Regions from separate parts of the Vibrio ziniensis genome, predicted to be linked through region 2. Evidence: predicted binding sites of a transcription regulator. Region 2 holds the regulator's gene; each other region holds the start of a gene.

Evidence for each region. Region 2 encodes PurR, which represses purine synthesis genes. Its sites were predicted from a motif close to TNANGNAAACGTTTNCNTNA; they were not measured.
Region 1: glpX (class II fructose-bisphosphatase) is a predicted target of PurR. The motif match lies at 3,724-3,743, and genes of this name have one in related genera.
Region 3: G5S32_RS20750 (formate--tetrahydrofolate ligase) is a predicted target of PurR. The motif match lies at 3,118-3,137, and genes of this name have one in related genera.
Region 4: guaB (IMP dehydrogenase) is a predicted target of PurR. The motif match lies at 3,178-3,197, and genes of this name have one in related genera.

Annotation. Positions count from the first base shown of each region.
Region 1 is NZ_CP049331.1:206,158-211,703, reverse strand. It holds gene G5S32_RS00935 (bifunctional aspartate kinase/homoserine dehydrogenase II) at 1-1,983, shown strand, start outside; gene metF (methylenetetrahydrofolate reductase) at 2,261-3,148, shown strand; gene zapB (cell division protein ZapB) at 3,236-3,478, opposite strand; gene glpX (class II fructose-bisphosphatase) at 3,799-4,806, shown strand; gene pfkA (6-phosphofructokinase) at 4,868-5,546, opposite strand, start outside.
Region 2 is NZ_CP049331.1:1,940,531-1,946,076, reverse strand. It holds gene G5S32_RS08880 (TVP38/TMEM64 family protein) at 256-939, opposite strand; gene G5S32_RS08875 (TfoX/Sxy family DNA transformation protein) at 1,268-1,855, opposite strand; cyclic di-GMP riboswitch class I at 1,969-2,067, opposite strand; gene purR (HTH-type transcriptional repressor PurR) at 2,239-3,246, opposite strand; gene torD (molecular chaperone TorD) at 3,527-4,174, opposite strand; gene elyC (envelope biogenesis factor ElyC) at 4,333-5,151, opposite strand; gene cmoM (tRNA uridine 5-oxyacetic acid(34) methyltransferase CmoM) at 5,241-5,546, shown strand, end outside.
Region 3 is NZ_CP049332.1:1,277,199-1,282,744, forward strand. It holds gene phnR (phosphonate utilization transcriptional regulator PhnR) at 1-89, opposite strand, end outside; gene yjjG (pyrimidine 5'-nucleotidase) at 142-816, opposite strand; gene G5S32_RS20735 (LysR family transcriptional regulator) at 917-1,834, shown strand; gene G5S32_RS20740 (hypothetical protein) at 1,955-2,188, shown strand; gene elbB (isoprenoid biosynthesis glyoxalase ElbB) at 2,193-2,843, shown strand; gene G5S32_RS20750 (formate--tetrahydrofolate ligase) at 3,166-4,914, shown strand; gene msrB (peptide-methionine (R)-S-oxide reductase MsrB) at 5,058-5,546, shown strand, end outside.
Region 4 is NZ_CP049331.1:748,210-753,755, forward strand. It holds gene G5S32_RS03380 (EAL domain-containing protein) at 1-973, shown strand, start outside; gene tnpA (IS200/IS605 family transposase) at 1,173-1,634, shown strand; gene xseA (exodeoxyribonuclease VII large subunit) at 1,758-3,089, opposite strand; gene guaB (IMP dehydrogenase) at 3,330-4,793, shown strand; gene guaA (glutamine-hydrolyzing GMP synthase) at 4,971-5,546, shown strand, end outside.

The DNA of each region.
Region 1 (5,546 bases), 1.5 Mb from region 2:
GACGCACGTGAGTTTCTGCGCGCTGAAGCAGGGACTCAGCCGGAGGTTGACCGCTCGCGCTCTTACCCACTATTGAAGAAAGTATTGGCGCAACATGCACATCACCGTATCGTGATTACTGGCTTTATGGCGCAAAATGACCAAGGGGATACCGTGCTGCTTGGTCGTAATGGCTCTGACTACTCAGCGACTGTCATTGGTGCTCTAGCCGATGTTTCTCGCGTAACAATTTGGAGTGACGTGGCTGGCGTCTATAGTGCTGACCCACGTATCGTAACGAATGCGTGTCTACTACCACTATTGCGTTTAGATGAAGCCAACGAACTGGCTCGTCTTGCCGCTCCAGTTTTGCATAGCCGCACGTTACAGCCAGTTGCTCAAAGCGCAATGGAACTTCAACTGCGCTGCAGTCACAAGCCAGAATCAGGCTCAACCAAAATTGAACGTGTATTGGCGTCAGGTCGCGGAGCAAAAATCATTACTTCATTAGATGAAGTGCTACTGATTGAACTTGAGTTTGGTCACGGCCATGATTTCGAACGAGTTTACAGTGAGACTCTTGAGAAGCTCAAACGCGAGCAACTTGAACCTCTCGCTTTTGAAGCGCAAGCAGACCAACATAAATTACGCTTGGCATACACAGCTGAAATCGCGTCGGGGGCTCTTGCATACCTACAAGACATCGCAACCGCAGCCGACATCAAATTGAAAGAAGGTTATTCCCTAGTGGGTGCCGTCGGTGCTGGTGTTACCAAGAACGCCAACCATAGCTACGGTTTCTACCAACAACTAAAAAATGCACCGGTAGAGTTTGTTTGTGAAGCGGAATCAGAACTTAGCTTAGTGGCAGTACTACGCCAAACACCCGTCGAGAAGCTCGTGGTAGGTGTTCACAACCAAATTTTCCAAGCGCAGAAACGTGTTGCTCTTGCGTTATGCGGCAAAGGTAACATCGGCTCTAGCTGGCTAAAACTGTTTGCTGAACAAAAAGAAGAGTTGGAAAAACGCAGAGGTATGAACTTTGAGTTGGTTGCTGTGGTAGACAGCCAGACATACTGGTTTGACCCACAAGGTATCGACCCAGAAACAGTTCTGAGCCGTTATCGCGATGAAGCGATTCCAAATGAAAGTAATAGCTGGCTCTACAAGCTAGGCAAATTACAAGGCTATGACGATGCCATCGTGTTAGATGTGACAGCAAGTAAAATCCTAGCTAACCAATATCTGGATATTGCAGAACAAGGTATGCACCTTATCTCTGCCAATAAAGTTGCTGGTTCCGCATCGAGCGAATACTACAACCAAGTCAAAGATGCGTTTGCGAAGATCAGCCGCCACTGGCTGTATAACGCGACAGTTGGTGCTGGTTTGCCTATCAACCACACTGTTCGAGATTTGCGTGAAAGTGGTGATGAAATCACTGCACTGTCTGGTATTTTCTCAGGCACTCTCTCTTGGTTATTCCAACAGTATGATGGCTCAATCCCGTTTAGCGAACTGGTGGATTTAGCTTGGCAACAAGGGTTGACCGAACCTGACCCTCGTAACGATTTAGACGGTTCTGACGTTATGCGCAAGCTGGTGATCCTCGCCCGTGAATCAGGCTTGGAGGTTGAACCTCAAAACATTCGAGTAGAATCTCTGGTTCCTAAAGAATTGCGTGATATTTCGCTGGATGACTTCCTCGACAACAGCCAATTACTTAATGAGCGACTAGCTGAGCGTTTAGCGAAAGCTCAGAAGCAAGATAAAGTGCTTCGCTATGTGGCTCGTCTAGAGAAAAACGGCAAAGCAAGTGTAGGTGTTGAAGCTTTGGAGAAAGATCATCCACTGGCAAACCTATTGCCATGTGACAACATCTTTGCCATCGAGAGTCGTTGGTACAAAGACAACCCACTGGTCATTCGTGGGCCGGGGGCAGGTCGAGAAGTGACCGCTGGAGCGATTCAGTCTGACCTCAACCTACTTTCAAGCTTCCTATAGCCTTATAAAACTCGCCGTAACTGGCGAGTTTTATTGTTTTATCGCTATTAACTTCCATTTATCCAGAACAACACTCGAAACTATTATTTCTTGGTATGAAAAATCACCATTTAGCATTTAAATGAATTGAAATGATTTCACCATCAACATGAGAAAAATTCATAATAGTTGGGTTGACATTAAAACGTATTCAATTCATTCTGTAGCCATATAGACGTCTAAACGTCAATTTAAACGAATATCAGCGTTTGTAGTGATAACTACAAGGAGAGAGAAGATGGGATACACGCACGCAGGTCATATTGACGCTTTAAACCAGAATATTTCTGAGCTTTCTAACATTAATGTGTCTTTTGAGTTTTTTCCGCCAAGTTCAGAGAAGATGGAAGAAACCTTGTGGAACTCTGTACACCGTCTAAAAACTCTTCAACCTAAGTTTGTTTCTGTTACCTATGGTGCAAATTCTGGTGAGCGTGACCGTACCCACTCAATTATCAAAGCGATCAAAGATCAAACAGGTCTAGTGTCAGCGCCGCACCTAACTTGCATAGATGCCTCTCGTGAAGAGTTGATTAACATTGCCGATGATTACTGGGCGAACGGTATTCACAATATTGTTGCTCTACGTGGAGATATCCCTCCTGGCGGCGGTAAGCCTGAGATGTATGCCTCTGATCTGGTTGAACTATTAAAGTCTCGCCATGATTTTGATATCTCTGTTGCAGCATTCCCAGAAGTACACCCAGAAGCAAAAAGTGCTCAAGCTGACTTATTGAACTTGAAACGTAAAGTAGATGCAGGTGCTAACCGCGCCATCACTCAGTTCTTTTTCGATGTAGAAAGCTACCTACGTTTCCGTGACCGTTGTGTGGCGGCAGGCATTGATGTAGAAATTGTACCGGGAATTCTTCCAGTATCGAACTTTGCTCAAGCATCTCGCTTTGCTGCACAAAACAACGTGAAAGTACCAAGCTGGATGGCAAAACAGTTTGAAGGTTTGGAGGATGATCCAGTGACTCGTCAGCTAGTAGGTGCAAGTCAGGCAATTGATATGGTTCGCGTACTGTCACGCGAAGGTGTAAAAGACTTCCACTTCTACACGCTAAACCGTGCTGAAATGACTTACGCGTTGTGCCACACCTTAGGTGTTCGCCCTACTCGTTAATTTTGAAGAGAGCCGACTCTCGCTCGATATTCAAAACATAAAAACGCCGATACTGTTCGGCGTTTTTTATTTGTGAAAAGCAGAGGCTTATTCCACATCATCCATTTTGCCAAGTAGGCTACGAATGCGCTCTTGCCATTGGTCATGCTCTTGTTGGATTTGTTGCGCTTTTTGTACAGAAGCTTCGTGGTTCGCTTTCAACTCATTTGCTTCTTCAACTAGCTTTTGCTTCTCTTCTTTCAGCTCTTCAACTTCCATTTGCAGTAGAGCGATTGTGTCAACCGCGGTTTGGATTTTTGCTTCTAGTTGTTCTAGTACTTCAAAAGACATGGTACTTACCCTTTATTGATTCGGTTGAAATGGACAAAACGTCACTTATTGCCCCATTCTACTCAGCCAAGCCCAGAGAAACACTCACTATATTCGATCTTTTTCGCTATTCGCTTAAAAAAACAACGTAATTTTACCTGGCGCTAACTTTCATCTAAGAAAGTAACTACAGCCTGATCAGAATCTGTCCTGTAACGTGCTAAATCTCACTATCTTTTGATCCAATACAACTCTCTGCCGGGCTAATTAGCAAACGTTTTCCTACTATTATGTTAGAATGCCGCCGAAATTATCCCCTATCGTTCTGAGTTGGAGTGAAAATGAAACGTGATTTAGCAATGGCTTTTTCTCGAGTCACAGAAGGTGCTGCACTAGCAGGTTATAAATGGCTTGGTCGTGGTGATAAAAACGCCGCCGACGGTGCCGCCGTAGAAGTTATGCGTACACTACTGAATCAAACAGAAATCCAAGGCGAAATTGTTATTGGTGAGGGGGAAATCGACGATGCTCCTATGTTGTTCATCGGCGAAAAAGTTGGTCTAGGTGGCGATGAAGTGGACATTGCTGTTGATCCAATCGAAGGCACTCGTATGACAGCGATGGGTCAGTCGAATGCCTTAGCCGTTTTAGCCGCTGGCGAAAAAGGCAGCTTTCTAAAAGCACCAGATATGTACATGGAAAAACTGGTTGTTGGTCCGGGTGCGAAAGGCTGTATCGATCTGAATAAGCCGCTGAAAGAAAACCTAGAAAATATTGCAGAAGCATTAGGCAAAACACTCGATACACTTGTGGTAACAACGCTTGCAAAACCTCGTCACGATGCGGTGATTACTGAAATGCAACAGATGGGCGTTCGCGTATTCGCGGTGCCAGATGGCGACGTGGCGGCTTCAATTCTTACTTGTATGCCAGATAGCGAAGTGGATGTGATGTACTGCATTGGTGGCGCACCTGAAGGCGTGGTATCTGCGGCGGTAATTCGTGCCCTTGACGGCGACATGCATGGGCGCTTGCTTCCACGTCACCAAGTTAAAGGTGACACAGAAGATAACCGTATTTGGGGCGCAAGTGAGCTAGAGCGCTGCAAGCAGATGGGCGTTGAAGCGAACGTGGTTCTAAAGATGGAAGACATGGCCCGTAGCGATAACATTATCTTCTCAGCAACAGGCATCACTAAAGGTGATTTGCTAGAAGGTATCACGCGTAAAGGTCATATTGCCACCACCGAAACACTGTTAGTTCGTGGGCGCTGCCGTACCATCCGTCGTATTAAATCGATTCACTATCTAGAGCGTAAAGACCCAGAAATTCGCGACATTATTCTTTAAGCATCAAACATAAAAAAGACCGCATTTTGCGGTCTTTTTCTTTACCTAAATCAGATGAGTGTTAGAACAACTCTTCAGCAACTTTGTATAGGTCTTTGCGCACTGGACGACGCATGTTCTCAATTGCATCAATGATGTCGTGGTGAACCAATGCTTCTTTTTGGATACCAACACAACGACCACCTTGGCCTTCCATTAATAGATGAACCGCGAAGTTACCCATACGAGAAGCTAGAACACGGTCAAATGCTGTTGGTTTGCCACCACGTTGGATATGACCAAGAATGGTTGCACGAGTTTCACGCTTGGTTGCTTTCTCGATTTCTTTCGCAAGAACATTTGCATCCACCATCAGCTCAGTCAGAGCGATGATCGCATGCTTCTTACCTTTCTTAATGCCGTCCTGAATATTTGCAATCAAACTATCCATATTCAGACCTGTTTCAGGCGTAATGATGTACTCACAGCCACCCGCTAGCGCAGACATCAGAGTTAAGTCACCACAGTGACGACCCATGATTTCTACGATAGAAATACGTTGGTGAGATGAAGAAGTATCACGCAAACGGTCAATAGATTCGATAACTGTGTTAAGTGCAGTTAAGTAACCGATAGTGTAGTCAGTACCCGCGATGTCATTGTCAATTGTGCCTGGAAGGCCAATACATGGATAACCCATTTCAGTCAGCTTCTTAGCACCCATGTATGAACCGTCACCACCGATAACTACAAGAGCCTCG
Region 2 (5,546 bases):
CCGCAATGCTTACAGACCCAATCTGGCTGATTTGGGAATGCTGGTTGTAAGTAGTCACTTATAACCTGTTCGGACTGTTCGAGCAAACTCAGATTCAAAAGCCATACATAAGGTGAAGAGGCTTCATCAAAAGGGATTTCCCCGCGGACACTGAAAAGCGTTTCACCTCGAACTTCACAGGGAATATTTTGTTGTCGCAACAGCCCGCACACAATATGTGCTTCAGTTGGATGTTGAGCAATGAATATTTTCATATTACTCGTCGGTGATTGTTCTCTTTTTAAGTTTAGTCAGTACTTGTTTTGCCAAAAACGGAAATATGCCCAATAACGCAAAAGAAAGTAGAACGCTTGGAGATAGTATTCCTGACAGAGTGTCTATATCAGCAAGTTGAGTGCCTGCATTGAGATAAACAGCCGTTCCTGGGAGCATCCCCAACTGACTAACTAGGTAATAACGAGTCGTTGAAATCGGTGTTAAGCCCATAAGTAGGTTGATAAGAAAGAATGGAAACACTGGAATCAATCTTAGTGTAAACAGATAAAATGCACCATCTTGCGCTACACCTTTATTGATGGCAGAAAGATTGTCACTAAAACGGTGTTGTATCCAATTGCGAAGCAAATATCGGCTGCTAAGAAAAGCGAGGGTCGCACCAATTGTACTAGCAAAAGACACTAAGATAAGACTAAACCAAAAGCCAAATAAAGCCGCTCCGAGAAGAGTAACAACGGCAGCTCCGGGAATGGATAAAGCGGTAATCACAATATATGCGATAAAGTAAGCAATAGCTGAAAAAACGAGGTTCTGGTCTATGTATTGAGAGAGGGCTGCTTGTTGAGTTTTCGCATATTCCAGAGTGAGATATTGGCTAAACTCAGTACCCATAACAACGATGAGGGTAATTAAAATCAACCCTAGTATCAGTTTATGACTCATCGTTAACTCCAAAATAGTTGGATAAAACCATCACTTGCTCCTCATACCATCCTAGATAAAAATATGATCAGACTGAGCATCGGTAGAACAGCGAATAGGCGTCAAACGCAAACGCGCATTCATTCGTCCCTGAAGCTCCTCCGATCCATCCATGGCTCGGAGGGTTTGCTTATCGACGCCTATTCACTGATCAGGAAATTATCCAGAATGGTATCATGTATAGAGAATAGGAAAGGCAGAGCCGACTTTAAATTTCATTTTGGTTTTGATTATTCATAAAAAAGCACCCTATGAAGAGTGCTTTGTATCTTTAAGTCGAATATAGAAACTAGAGTTTCTGCATTAATTCATCGCGGCGAGACTGGGGAATGACAGACCAATGCTTACCTTCAATTGCACCTTCTAAAGCCCATAAAAGCTCAATACCAACAGTTGTGGCATGAGTCTCTTGCACGGCTCTAAACGCAGCCACTGCGCCTTTCTGTTGCAGCATGTCAACAGAATCGATTCCTGCTTTTTTGAGCATACGTTCTGTAGCAAGACGCATATTAGGAAGATCTTTAAGTCGGTCTGGTTTCGCTTTAGCTTGAGTCTCGCGTTCTTGTTTCGCGACATCTAAGGCTTGCTTTGCTTTTTCAATAATTAGATGCGGGGTATCCCACACATTTTCAGGTAAGGCAAAGTATTTAGTCACAACAGGAAAACCACGTTTTTTATAAACGTAAGGTTCATAGCCTTGTTGTTGGAAATTCTTTGAGGAGTGATCATCCGCACGAATGTGTAGTCGGTCATTAACGACCAGAGCAAACATCGTGTCATCGATGAAAATGCCAAACCCTCCGAACATAGAACGCGATTTTACGCTTCCTAGTTGCTCAAAAAGTCGCATTGAGTCTTTTAGTACTGGTTTATCCATGCTGTTAGTCTCGGTGTATTAATAAATACGCCACCAAATTCAGGTCCGAGAGAATAGCAAAAGAATACATTGAGCATGTCAATCAAGCGTCAACTCATGTATACCTTTTTGCCATCGGCAACCCCGCTACCTACCAATTATGAACTAACATGGATTGGTTTAGGCCGGAGGCTTTGCGTCCCACCCTTTCAGATGGTTTGCCCTGTGCGTGACATTACTTTCAAAATAATAAACAAAACTTTGAATAAGCATCACATTTATGTGAACTAAATGTGACGTTGATCAAAGTTTGAATATTGGGTTTGCGAGCTTATTACTGTTTTAATATTTGTGAGATGAATTTCACTGGCTCTTATTGAACGGTACTTAAATAGAGTAACTAATTATTTTGTAAGGTCTTTTACTGTATCACGCTCTACAATTTCTGGATGCATTTCGAAGATTCGACGTTCATGCTCTTTATCTTTGATTCGTTCTAACAAAATCTCAAATGCGTTTTTGCCCACACGACGTTTTGGTTGATGAATCGTGGTTAGGGGCGGAGAGAAGTACTCTGCAAGTTCAATGTTATCGTATCCGATTACCGAAATGTCATCGGGTACACGAACACCTTTTTGTTGTAAACGTGACATTAACCCTAGTGCCATTGTATCGTTGAAACAGAACACAGCGGTCGGCATTTTATCCATTGCGATAATTTTATCTGCAGCTAGTACTGCTGTATCACACTCGAAGTTGCCTTCAAGAATCCAGTTATCATTCACTGTCAAGTTCGCCTCTGCCATAGCGCGACGGAACCCCGCAATTCGTTCCTGACAAGCGAGTTTATGTAAGTGTCCACTTAAGCAAGCAATGTCTTTATGACCTCTGTCGATAAGGTATTTAGTCGCTAAATAGCCCCCTAATTCAGAGTTATCAATGATTTTGTCAGCAGTAGAAGCTTCTGGACCCCAATCCATGATGACTTTTGGAATGTCCGAATGACTTTCAAGCATCTCTGACAGTTCTTGTGTTAGGTCGGAGCACATGACTAAAATGCCATCCACTCGCTTCTCAGCCAGCATTCGGATGTAATCTCTTTGTTTCTCGTAGATGCCACCTGTGTTACACAGAATCAGTGTGTAACCCTGACGGTAACAGTAGCTTTCTACACCGTCGATGACTTCAGAAAAGAATAGATTGGTTGATTGAGTAACTAACATACCAATGGTGCGGGTAGTATTGCATTTCAAGCTACGTGCTACGGCACTTGGTGCGTAGTTTAGCTCTTTTACTGCTTCGAGAACTTTTTCTTGAGTTGCTTCAGCAACAAAGCGAGTTTTATTAATTACGTGTGATACGGTTGTGGTTGATACGCCAGCTAAGCGAGCAACATCTTTAATCGTAGCCATATATTTGTCCTGTTTTGACTGCTGATTTCGCTAAATTTTTTATTAGGTAAACAACCCACATTACTGGCCGGATTCAGCAGCGGCGAAGTTTATAAAGCTTCTAGCCTAAAGTCGTTAAAACACAAAAACCGCTTCGATATAGCGGTTTGAGTTTTAAATAATGATTCATCTTTTATGGTATTGAGTTTAAACCGCAAATGGTTAGCTAGCAACGACAAATCAATAGCGCAAACTTAACTGTAGTCACAATTCATGCCCTTTGTTGAACCAACGATGAGTTTCAATTGCCTGTAAGATAGTTTAAATCAAGCTCTAAAAAAGCGACCAATAATACTGAAATTGATGAATAAAATCCCAATTTATCCTTGCTCGCACAATCAAAAGAAAAATCAGGTATCCAGTTCAATAGATGATGACGAATATAGTCCGCTTGGAACTTTAGGGCCTGTTCCATACGGGCTTCTTTCTCAAGTTCGTTAGAGCGAATAATGAGGTGTCCGAGAAAGTCTAATTCGATAGCGAGATGATCATATGATTCATTTGTCTGCTCTTGAACATGTACGCCATTTTGCTCCATTAACTCAGCAATTGCTTGTGCTGGAGTTTTATTATTCATTTTTGATTTATCAATATAAAGAGATGCGTACGGGAGAGCCGAATTCCCATCACATTTTAGAAATAGGTTATAGAAGCTATTAGCAATTTGCACTTGTGCATCTTCATGTTTGAGAAGTTGCTTGAGAGTTGCGCATAGTTTGTGAGTGGAGACTGCTAAATGGTCGTTTTCACTAAGTCCTGCGAGAAAATTGTAAATTTCGGGGGATGAGTAATGTGACAAGTCTTGTGAACTGAGTTCGCAAGCAAACAAACCTGAAAGCCACCAATAGATTTCAGCTCGTTTTTCGTTAAAGGCTTTAATTTCTTTCATTACTTAGCTCCGTACTTTTCTTTATCTAAGTCTAAGCAATAATTACGCTCTGTACGAAATTTGCGAACTAAAGTATGCAGATCGAAGACCTTTGTTGAGCGAAGGTTGGCGAAAAAAGACCCGCATAAAGCGGGTCTTCATATCATCTTTGCAAGGAGCTACTTATCTTGTGTTAGTTTGCCATCAGAGCCAGCAACATAATCGCGCATCTTTTGCCAAAGCTGACCAAGGCTCTCGTACCAAAAGCGCTCGGTTTGCTCCAAATAGCGTGCTTGAGGCGTGTATTTATCCCAGGGTTGAGTAATGTTAGCTTGAGCTAAAAAGTTGGTTGGCGCTGGAATCGGGTTTAATCCTGCGGAATTAAATTCTTTAATTGCTCTTTCCATATGGCTGGCGGAAGTCACTAGTACCAACTTTTTGCTTTGTACGAATGCAGCAGCTTGTCTTGCCTCTTCCCAAGTATCTTTTGCTGTTTCTAACAACACGATGTCAGACTTTGCTACACCGAGTGCTAATGCGACTCGTGCTAACATACGAGCATGACTAAACTCGCTGCCACCAGCATAACCTGAAAGAATCAATTTGGATCCTGGGTACATCCTAGCAATACGTATTCCTTCCGTTAAACGCATTAATGCTGCTCGTGATAGTTCAGAAGTTGGTGGTATATAGCCATCGACAACATGTCCATTACCTAAAACCATCACGTAATCAATGTTTCTTTCGACAGGAAGAAACGCGGGGTATTGGCGCTCTAAAGGCATCAACAAACTTGTTGATATGGGTTGAAACGAAATAAGAAAAAGACTGGTTAGAGAAAACAGAACGATGAGGCTGCCAGTTTTACGTTTGGCAGTAAACATAATCAGCATTAAGCCAATAAATCCCACAATCAGCAGTGCTGGTAAGGGCATTAAAAAGGATGAAACAATTTTTTTCAGCTCAAACATAAACAAAATAGTCCGAAAAAACAGCACTTGACAATAAAAAGGGTGAAACCCTCTTTATTCCTGCTATTCCTATGACAAAATAGCAGCACGAATTCGCTATGATAACCCAAGCCGCTGTGACAGAAGATCGTAATTTCGACGATATTGCCCACAAATTTGTAAAAAATATCTATGGCTCCGATAAAGGAGAAATCCGTCAAGTAATTGTGTGGGAAGACCTGACGCAGTTGTTGGCAAGTTTTGACCAATCAGAAACTCCGTTGCACATTCTAGATGCTGGCGGGGGACTAGCGCAGATGTCACAGAAGCTCGCTAAGCTCGGACATCGTGTGACCTTGTGTGATCTTTCTTCTGAAATGCTCAATCTTGCTAAGCAGGATATTGCCAATAATGGCTTGCTTGATCAATATCAGTTGGTCCAT
Region 3 (5,546 bases), on a different replicon from region 2:
TTTCGCTCCGAAGGTAGCTTCTGCCTCGGAGATAACATGCCAGCTTCAATTTGCTCGACGATAGCATCTTTAATTTTCACGTATTGCACAGTATCCCTTACACCTAAACCTATGTTTACACCCAATATCTTAGGGTGAAAGTTACGCTAACAAAATACTACGCAACTCATGCAAGGATTGCACTTCATAATGTGCATTAATGCCTTCTGGACGTTCATGTTGATGAACGTTCAACCAACAGGTTTCAATACCGAAATTTAAGCCACCAAGAATATCGGAATGAGGGTTATCACCTACCATCAATACACGCTCTTTACTCGGGTTACCCATTCTTTCCATCGCATGAAGGAAAATACCTGCATCAGGTTTAGCTACACCCACTTCTTCAGAAATCACCACTTGATCAAAGTAGTGAGTCATTCCCGTTCTTTCTAAACGAATTGCCTGAAGCTCAGTAAAGCCGTTAGTAATAATGCCAAGCTTCGCTTTGCCATTTAGTGCATCCATCAGCTCTTTTGCACCCGGCAGCAAAGTGCAGATGTCCGCCATCGCTTCCAAGAAAGCAGTGTTTAGCTCAGCTGTAGTAGTTCCCAGCTTTTCTGCCCAACCTATAAAACGGATGTGTTTCAGTTCTTCTGCAGTGATGTTGCCGTTTTGATAATCGACCCAAAGCGGTTTATTTACTTGCTGATATTGATGAAAATCTTGCTCAGTAAAGTTCACGCCTTTACGTTCAAACATCAATTGCATGCCTTTTAGTGCATCGAAATGGAACAAGGTCTCGTCAGCATCAAATAAAATCCAGTCGTACTTCATATCTGTCTCCTCAAAAGCTGACCCTAGTGTAGATTGTTTTCCATAAAATGATAATCTCTAGAAACGGAAACTTGTTGTTAATTTAGAGGCAACAATAAACATGGATAATACCTTCTCAAGCATCCCTATTTTTGTTGCTGTCGTGGAGTGCGGCAGTTTTTCACTCGCAGCTGAAAAATTAGGCGTCACTAAGTCAGCAATCAGTAAACGAGTGACACAGTTAGAAGATGATCTAGGCATACGTCTGCTTAATCGAACCACAAGAAAACTCAGTCTGACTGAAGCCGGTAAACGCTATTATGACCATGCATCTCAAGCACTTGCATTAGCACAACAAGGGATGGACGCTGTCACTGAACTGCAAGGTGAGCCTCAGGGTAAGCTGAAAATCACAGCCCCGATGTCATTCGGTGTGCTCTATATCGCCCCTATCATCGCTGAGTTTCTGGCCCAGTATCCAAAGGTAACGATCGATCTGCAACTGGAAGATCAAATGGTTGATTTAATCGAAGGCGAATTTGACTTAGCAATTCGCATCGGCAATTTGCCCATTTCTAACTTAGTTGCCAAACGTTTAGTGCAGTGTAAAAGCGTATTGTGCGCATCGCCTGATTACCTCAAAAAGCATGGTTCTCCGCAAAAGCCTTCTGATCTGATTGACCACAACTGTCTGGTTTACTCCTATTTTCGAGGAGGCAGTGAATGGACGTTTGAACAGCAGCACAACGAGTTTAAAGTCATCCCCAAAGGTAACTTTATCGTCAATAACAGCGAAGCCATTCGCCGCGCTTTAATCGAAGGCTTAGGCGTTGGTCAGTTACCAACATTTCTCGTCAGCAAAGACATTTTATCAGGCAAGTTGATTTCGATAATGACCGCCTACTCGCTACCTGAACACGCTATCTATGCGGTGTTTCCTGAACGTAAACATCTTCCTCACAAAGTAAGAGCGTTCATGGAATATGTAGCAGACAAACTTGGCAGATTGACGCCAATCTGGGACGAAGGTCTATTCTGAGTCACAACAATAAAGCCCGAGGAATAAAAAAGGCAAAATCACTGATTTAGCACAATAAACATCCAGCATTTACGACATATAAAACCAGTACTAACTGCTTGAGTATCAACTGGATGTGCTATGAAACACTTTTTGCCTTCTTCCGTCATGCTTGTACCGTTTGTGGTGAAACATTACCCAGAGAATGACGCCCTATCTGAATCTGAACCAGAAACTGAAATCGAACAAAATTTGAGCTGTGATCTATGCAACGATCCAGTCTCTGATCCTAAACTAGACTTATCTACCGATAACCAATTGAAAGCGAATAAAGGTCGCAAGGTTAGAAAAACTCCTGCTAAACACAAGGAATAAGTCGATGAAAAAAGTAGCCGTGATTTTAAGTGGCTGTGGAGTATTCGATGGCTCAGAAATTCATGAAGCTGTCTTAGCTCTCCATGCCATAGAGAAGCAAGGTGCGAGCTGGTACTGTTTCGCGCCTAATATTGAACAGTTACATGTTATCAATCACCTGACTGGTGAAGAGATGACAGAAACACGAAATGTGTTGGTGGAAGCGGCTCGGCTTGTTCGTGGCAAAATTGATGATGTAGAAAAACTTAAGGCTGACGAATACGATGCCTTACTTATCCCTGGCGGTTTTGGCGCTGCAAAAAACTTAACCGACTTCGCGATTAAAGGCACAGAGTGTACTATCAACGCTCATGTGGCTTCCGCATGTCGAGCCTTTGCTCAAGCAGGCAAGCCAGCCGCTTATCTCTGTATCGCGCCAACCATTATACCGATGATTTATGAACACGGTGTTCAGGGAACGATCGGTAATGATAAAGATACCGCTGTCGCTTTTAATCACATGGGTGGTGACCATATTAACTGTCCTGTAGATGACTTTGTTTACGACCACGAGCACAACGTACTATCAACACCTGCCTATATGTTGGCAGAAAGCATTTCAGAAGCGGCTTCGGGTATCGAACGTTTGGTTGAAAAACTAATACAGCTGGCTTAGTCACAGCTGCGCGACTATTAGCATTGGTATAAGCCAAATTAGCACGGGTATAAATGGCCTGACGCTTTACAATGAAATCCCAAAGGTGATCGTTAGGTCACCTTTGGGATTTCATTGCTTGGGATTACTTTATCCATTACTTATTTTATCCACTGAATCGTTGAGCAAATATTATCCGCGACTTGACTCAAATCAGCATAAATTTGAAAATTACCGCAATCGAACAATCCTCTCGTAAAAAACCTTTACATCGATATATTTCCAGATAACATGCCAACGCAAACGTTTGCCTAACTACACACAAACACCTTCTGAGGATTTTATGCTATCAGACATCGACATTTGCCGTTCTACTCAATTGACTCACATTGATGCCGTGGCTGAAAAGGCAGGATTGCTTGCTGAAGAATATGAAAGCCATGGACATTACAAAGCAAAAGTCTCGTTAAAATGCTTAGAACGCTTGCACGAAAAACCTATTGGTAAGTTTGTGTTGGTGACTGCAATTACACCAACGCCACTTGGAGAAGGTAAAACCGTGACCACAATCGGTCTCGCGCAGGGATTAGCAAAACTAAACCAATCTGTATTTGCCTGTATTCGCCAACCCTCAATGGGGCCTATCTTTGGTGTAAAAGGTGGTGCAGCTGGTGGCGGCTATTCTCAAGTAGCGCCGATGGAAGAGTTAAACTTGCACTTAACCGGTGACATTCACGCAGTGACCGCAGCGCATAACCTTGCCTCTGCCGCCATTGATGCCCGTATCTACCATGAGCAACGTAACGGCTACGAAGATTTTGAGCGTAGAACTCAGCTAAAAGCCTTACGTATCGATCCACATCAGGTGGTATGGAAACGTGTGGTTGACCATAACGACCGCGCATTACGTATGGTGACTGTCGGCCAGAACGAAATGGGTAAAACGATTAACGGCTATGAACGCACCGATGGATTTGATATCTCCGCAGCATCAGAGTTAATGGCAATCCTAGCTTTGGCTTCTGACCTTAAAGATTTACGCCAACGGATTGGTAAAATCGTGGTTGCTTACAGTTTTGATGGGCATCCAGTTACCACTGAAGATCTACAAGTGGCTGGCGCAATGACAGTTAGTATGAAAGAAGCGATTAAACCAACCCTAATGCAGACGTTGGAGGGCGTCCCTACCCTTATTCACGCGGGACCTTTTGCCAATATCGCGCATGGTAACTCATCTATTATCGCCGATGATATTGCGACACGATTAGCCAATTACACAGTCACAGAAGGTGGTTTCGGCTCAGATATGGGTTTTGAAAAAGCCTGTAACATCAAAGCGAAAGCATCAGGAAAAACACCCGATTGTGCCGTTATCGTTGCCACCCTACGTGGGCTCAAAGCTAACTCAGGTCAATTCGATCTGAAACCGGGTCAAGCAATACCAGACTCGTTGTTCTCACCCGATAAAGACGCATTATTAGAAGGTTTTGAGAACCTCAAATGGCATATCAACAACGTAAATAAATACGGCATTCCTGCAGTGGTTGCAATTAACCGTTTTCCTCAAGATACTGACGAAGAACTGCAACAACTCATCTCATTGATTGAAGCACTTCCAAACGATGTTGAGGTAGCACTTTCTGAAGGCTTTGTAAAAGGTGGAGAAGGAACGAAAGATCTCGCTAATAAAGTGATTAAGCAGTGTGAAAAGCCTTCTCTATTTATGCCTCTCTATCAAGCAGAAGATGCATTGATGACCAAAATTACCAATGTTGTCACCAAAGGTTACGGCGCAGGTTCATTCATGCTCAGCTACAAAGCACAAACACAGTTAAAACAACTGAATGAACAGGGTTTTGAAAACTTGTCTGTCTGTTTTGCCAAAACACCGCTTTCGATTACGACAAACTCTTCGATTAAAGGTGCACCGAGCGGTTTTGAGGTCATGATCCGTGAACTCAAGCTCTGTGCTGGTGCAGGCTTTGTATATGCCCTGTGTGACAATGTGATGACCATGCCCGGTTTACCAGACAAACCCGCATTTATGTCACTAGACATTGACGAACACGGCCATATTATCGGCTTGAGTTAAGTTCTTTGAAACTCTAAAGGCAGCACTTCACTCATCGCTGCCTTTCCCTTTACTGATAGATTTATTTAGTAAATGATTTGAAATTTATCACTTCCTGTGCCGTTCTTTTCTTATACCAATTATAAAAATGGGTAAGGAAAGTCATGAAACGCTCAACAATACTATTGCTACTCTTGGCGGCAATCCCTTTATCTTTTTTTTCGCTTAGTCACGCCACCAGTGAAATGAAACCTGCTCAATCGGACTCAAAAAGTATGGGGCAAACCGAAGTTGCAACACTAGCAGGCGGCTGCTTCTGGTGTACAGAATCGGATATGGAGCAACTCAACGGAGTCATTGATGTGGTGTCTGGGTATGCTGGCGGGAATGTTGATAACCCCAAATACCGAGAAGTCTCTTCAGGAAAAACCGGGCACATAGAAGTCGTTCAAGTGGCGTACGATCCCAAGAAAGTGACTTACGAACAAGTATTGGATCAGTTCTTTCGCCATATCGACCCAACCGATGACCAAGGTTCATTTGTTGACAGAGGCAACCAGTATCGTCCTGCAATTTTCTATCACAATGAAGAGCAAAAACAGATTGCGTCTAACTTTATGAACGAGATAGAGCAATCGGGCATTTTTAAGAAG
Region 4 (5,546 bases), 1.2 Mb from region 2:
TGAAACGTTTGAAAAATTTGATGTGTGTGGTGAGATGATTTCACTTCATGTTCGCAACGCAGTAGTGAGTTTCAAGAATCGCAACATTTTAGGCTCGATCATCGTGCGTAACGGTGAGCTAGCGATGAAGTATGCGAAAGCAAATAACTTATTCAATGTTAGCTATTCGCCATTTATGTCTAAGAGTTCAGAACGTCACTTCAAGATCTCTAACCTGCTAGATTTTGCAATCGACAATAAAGAGTTTTATGTTCACTACCAACCGCAAGTCAGTACGTTAAACGGTAAGATCATTGGTGTTGAAGCGCTAGTGCGCTGGGATAACGTAGAGCTAGGACGAGTTGCGCCACTCGATTTTATTCCGATCGCTGAGAAAAAAGGTGTGATTGGTAAGATCAGTGATTTAGTACTTGCTCAAGCTTGTAAAGATATTCAGTCAATTAGCCCAAATGGCGAAGATGCTTTGACGTTATCTGTAAACATCTCACCAAACCAACTGATGAGCAAAGGCTTTGTCGATAGTACGATAGAGATTATCCAATCAACGGGGATTGATTCAAAGCGCATTGTTTTCGAAATCACGGAAGGTACATTCCTAAACGATATTCCTGGAACCATTGCTGTTATTGAGCAGCTTAAAGCGATTGGCATTAAGTTTTCGATTGATGATTTTGGTACAGGTTATTCGTCGCTCAGCTATTTATCTAAGTTACCGGTCGATGAAGTGAAAATTGATAAGAGCTTTATCAATGATTTAGTTGAAGATAAAGATGCGTATAACTTAGTAAAAAGCATCTTGGCTGTAGCGAGTATTAAGCAACTGACAATTGTTGCAGAAGGTGTAGAAACTAAGGAGCAATCACAGATTCTCGCTGATCTTGCTTGTCATCTATTGCAAGGTTACTACTTCTCACGACCTGTCGATGTTGAGAACCTAACAAAAAAGATTAGAGACAACTTAAGAGCAAAGTAAAAGTTTCCCCTAGGTTTCACTGTGAGATTTGCCACTGATGACCTCAGTGGCCTTTTTGTATAGAGAAAACCCCCAGCTAGGCTGGGGGTTCCGTAAAGCTTACAGCTATAAATCAGTTATATAACCCCTTTCAATTTGATAAAAACGTCTTGTGGTCTGGCAACTACAAGAGTTAATTAAGAATTGAAAGGGGGTCCCAATGGGGGACGAAAAGAGCTTAGCGCACACGCGCTGGAACTGTAAATACCACATAGTCTTTGCACCGAAATATAGAAGACAAGTGTTCTACGGAGAAAAACGTAGAGCAATAGGTGAAATATTGAGGAAACTATGTGAATGGAAAAATGTGAACATTCTTGAAGCGGAATGTTGCTCGGATCATATCCACATGCTTTTAGAAATACCGCCCAAAATGAGTGTTTCAGCGTTTATGGGGTATTTGAAAGGTAAAAGTAGCCTAATGCTTTATGAACGATTCGGGGATTTGAAGTTTAAATATCGGAATCGTGAGTTTTGGTGCCGAGGTTATTATGTAGATACGGTAGGTAAGAATACGAGCAAGATACAGAATTACATAAAGCACCAACTAGAGCAGGATAAAATGGGAGAGCAATTGTCGCTCCCGTATTCAGGTAGCCCGTTTGCGGGCCGCAGGAAATAGTCATATGCAAATGTCAGATCACTACGCGCCTGCTAGGGCGCTGCCAGTAGGAGAGCCTTATAGGCGCATATGAAAAACCACCGGCTATGCCGGTGGATACTTTTTTTCATTGACAGGAGAAATTTATTTAACGATGGAGCGTATCTCTCCATCTTTTAGGCGAGTAACGATTAAGTCACCTTGCTGAACTTCACTGGTGTTATGAATGACATCGCCTTGAGCATTTTGCGTTATTGAATAGCCTCGAGATAAAGTAGCCAGAGGGCTGACCGCATTCATTTTGTCCATCAAGCGAGTAAATGTATGACGAGAAGAAACAAGATATCGTTTCATCGCTTCATTCATTTCTCTTTCTTTGCTTGAAAGTAGATATTGCTGATTACGCAATATTTTTTCTGGAGACAAAAGCTGAAGTTGATGCCTCTGCCTATCAAGATGCTGCTGTGTTTTGTTGATACGAGCTTGAACTGCTCGCTCTAAGCGCATGCTGTATTCATCAAGCTGCTGTTGCTGACGTTGAAGACGATTGGCTGGATGTTGTCTGTCTAAGCGATGTTGCAGCTGTTTCAATTCAAATTTTTGTTGAGCAAAATAGTGGCGCATAGCGCTGGCTATTTTATGACGATATGCTTGAAACGCTTGTTTCTTATTGGTGTTGTCTCTGCTGACCAGTTCAGCTGCCGCTGATGGAGTCGGCGCACGAACATCAGCAACGAAGTCAGCAATCGTCACGTCAATTTCATGTCCAACCGCACTGATAATAGGGATCTGGCTTGCTGCAATGGTACGGGCAACGATTTCGCTGTTAAAGCACCATAAGTCTTCCAACGAACCGCCGCCTCGCCCTACGATCAGCACATCACACTCTGCACGAGAGTTGGCACAGCCAATCGCTTGAGCAATCTGAATCGATGCATCTTCCCCTTGAACTAGAGTAGGATAGATGATGATAGGCAAGCTAGGGTCGCGGCGTCTAAGAACTTGAAGGATGTCGTGCAGAGCTGCGCCAGTCTTTGAGGTGATAACACCGACACATCTTGGGTGTTCAGGTAAGCTTTTCTTTAAAGTTTGAGCAAACAGACCTTCAGAAGCAAGCTTCATTTTTAGCTGGTCGAATTCTTGTTGTAAGCGGCCATCACCTTCAGGTTGCATGCTCTCAATAATGATTTGGTAATCACCACGAGGTTCATAGAGGGACAATCGTGCTTTAACCAACACTTGCTGACCGTTTTTCGGCTTAAAGTTTACAAAGCGATTATTGCCTTTGAACATAGCGCACTTTACTTGGGCGCGAGAGTCTTTAAGCGTTAGATACCAGTGACCGGAAACGGGAGAGGAGAAGTTGGAAACTTCACCAATTAGCCAAACGATACCCATTTCATTTTCTAGTAATAATCGTACTTCAGCATTAAGACGAGAAACGGTATAGATGTTTGGATTGGTATTGGAAGGCACTAATTATTCAACCAGACGTGAGTATGGAAATTAGCGGCAATATAATACATAGCAAGGGCTAGAATGCAAATTAAAAATAAAGAAATGTGTAGCCAAGCGATTGCGTCGGGCGTATAATCCGTCCGCAATATCTAATCCAAATGCATCTTTTCGGTTATTAATATAGAAAGTTGTTAAAACCGGAAAGTGGAGCATTTGGATTGTTTTTATATTTACCCTCTAAATTGTGAGATATTGCAAATGCTTAGAATTGCCAAAGAAGCGCTGACATTCGACGATGTTCTACTCGTACCAGCACACTCCACCGTTCTCCCAAACACTGCCGATTTACATACGCAGCTAACTAAAAATATTACTCTAAATATCCCAATGATTTCTGCGTCTATGGACACAGTGACAGAGGCTCGTTTAGCTATTGCTCTTGCACAAGAAGGCGGTATTGGCTTTATTCACAAGAATATGTCAATCGATCAGCAAGCAGCAGAAGTTCGTAAAGTAAAAAAATTCGAAGCGGGCGTTGTTGCAGATCCAGTTACCGTTAACCCAGAAGCAACGATTGCTGATGTGGTTGCCCTAACTGAAAAACACGGTTTTGCGGGTTTCCCTGTGGTAACCGAAAGCAACGAACTTGTTGGTATCATTACTGGTCGTGACGTTCGTTTCGTTACTGATCTATCGAAAAAAGTAGATTCAGTAATGACTCCTAAAGAGCGTTTAGCTGCGGTAAAAGAAGGCGCAACTCGCGCTGAAGTTCAAGAGAAAATGCACGAAGCTCGTGTTGAGAAAGTACTGGTTGTGAATGATGATTTCCAATTAACAGGTATGATCACAGCAAAAGACTTCCACAAAGCAGAACGTAAACCAAACGCATGTAAAGATGCTCGCGGTCGTCTACGTGTAGGTGCTGCGGTTGGCGCTGGTGCTGGTAACGAAGAGCGCGTAGCCGCGCTTGTTGAAGCAGGTGTCGATGTTCTACTTATCGACTCTTCACACGGTCACTCTGAAGGTGTTCTAAACCGTATCCGCGAAACTCGCGCAGCATACCCAGATTTAGACATCATTGGTGGTAACGTAGCAACTGGCGCAGGTGCTAAAGCGCTGATTGAAGCTGGTGTAAGTGCAGTTAAGGTCGGTATCGGCCCTGGTTCTATCTGTACAACTCGTATCGTAACAGGTGTAGGTGTACCTCAAATTACCGCTATTTCTGATGCTGCTGAAGTGGCAAACGAATACGGTATTCCCGTTATTGCTGACGGCGGTATCCGTTTCTCTGGCGACATCTGTAAAGCAATCGCGGCAGGTGCATCTTGCGTTATGGTTGGTTCAATGTTTGCTGGTACTGAAGAAGCACCGGGTGAAATCATTCTATTTAACGGTCGTTCTTACAAATCTTACCGTGGTATGGGTTCTTTGGGCGCAATGTCTCAAGGTTCTTCAGATCGTTACTTCCAATCTGATAACGCTGCTGACAAGCTTGTTCCAGAAGGTATCGAAGGCCGTATCGCATATAAAGGTCGTCTGAAAGAGATCGTTCATCAACAGATGGGTGGTTTACGTTCAAGTATGGGGTTGACTGGTTCAGCTACTATTGAAGATATGCGTACTAAAGCAGAATTTGTACGTATCTCTGGCGCTGGTATGGCAGAGTCTCACGTACACGACGTTCAAATCACTAAAGAAGCTCCAAACTACCGTTTGGGTTAATGGTTAATAGCGCGACTAGATTTATAGCGCGTTGGATTAACAAACGTTTGAATGTAGTTGTTAGTTTCTTAACTGAATATTTGCACGACGTAAACGTTTGCTTTTTTACTTGATGACTTATAGAGAGGCGAGTAGACTCGCCTCCGATTCTCAATTTAGCTGATAAGATTGCTCAATATGACAAAGAACATTCATGATCAACGAATTCTGATCCTAGATTTCGGTTCTCAATACACTCAACTTGTAGCGCGCCGCGTTCGTGAAATCGGTGTTTACTGTGAACTATGGAGCTGGGACGTAGAAGAAGCGGATATTCGCGAATTCAATCCTGACGGTATTATCCTTTCTGGCGGCCCAGAAAGCGTGACTGAACAAAACTCTCCTCGCGCACCTCAATATGTTTTTGACTCAGGCGTACCTGTACTTGGTGTATGTTACGGCATGCAAACTATGGCTGAGCAGTTAGGCGGTCGCGTAGCAAGTTCAGAAGAGCGTGAGTTCGGCTACGCACAAGTTAAAGTATCTGGTGAATCTGCACTGTTCAAAGACCTTGCTGAAACTCAAGATGTTTGGATGAGCCACGGTGACAAAGTTGTTGAAATCCCTGCTGACTTCGTAAAAGTTGGTGCGACAGATACTTGTCCATACGCAGCAATGGCGAATGAAGAGAAGAAATACTACGGTGTTCAGTTCCACCCAGAAGTAACTCATACTAAGCAAGGACAACAAATGCTTGAGAACTTTGTTCTTGGT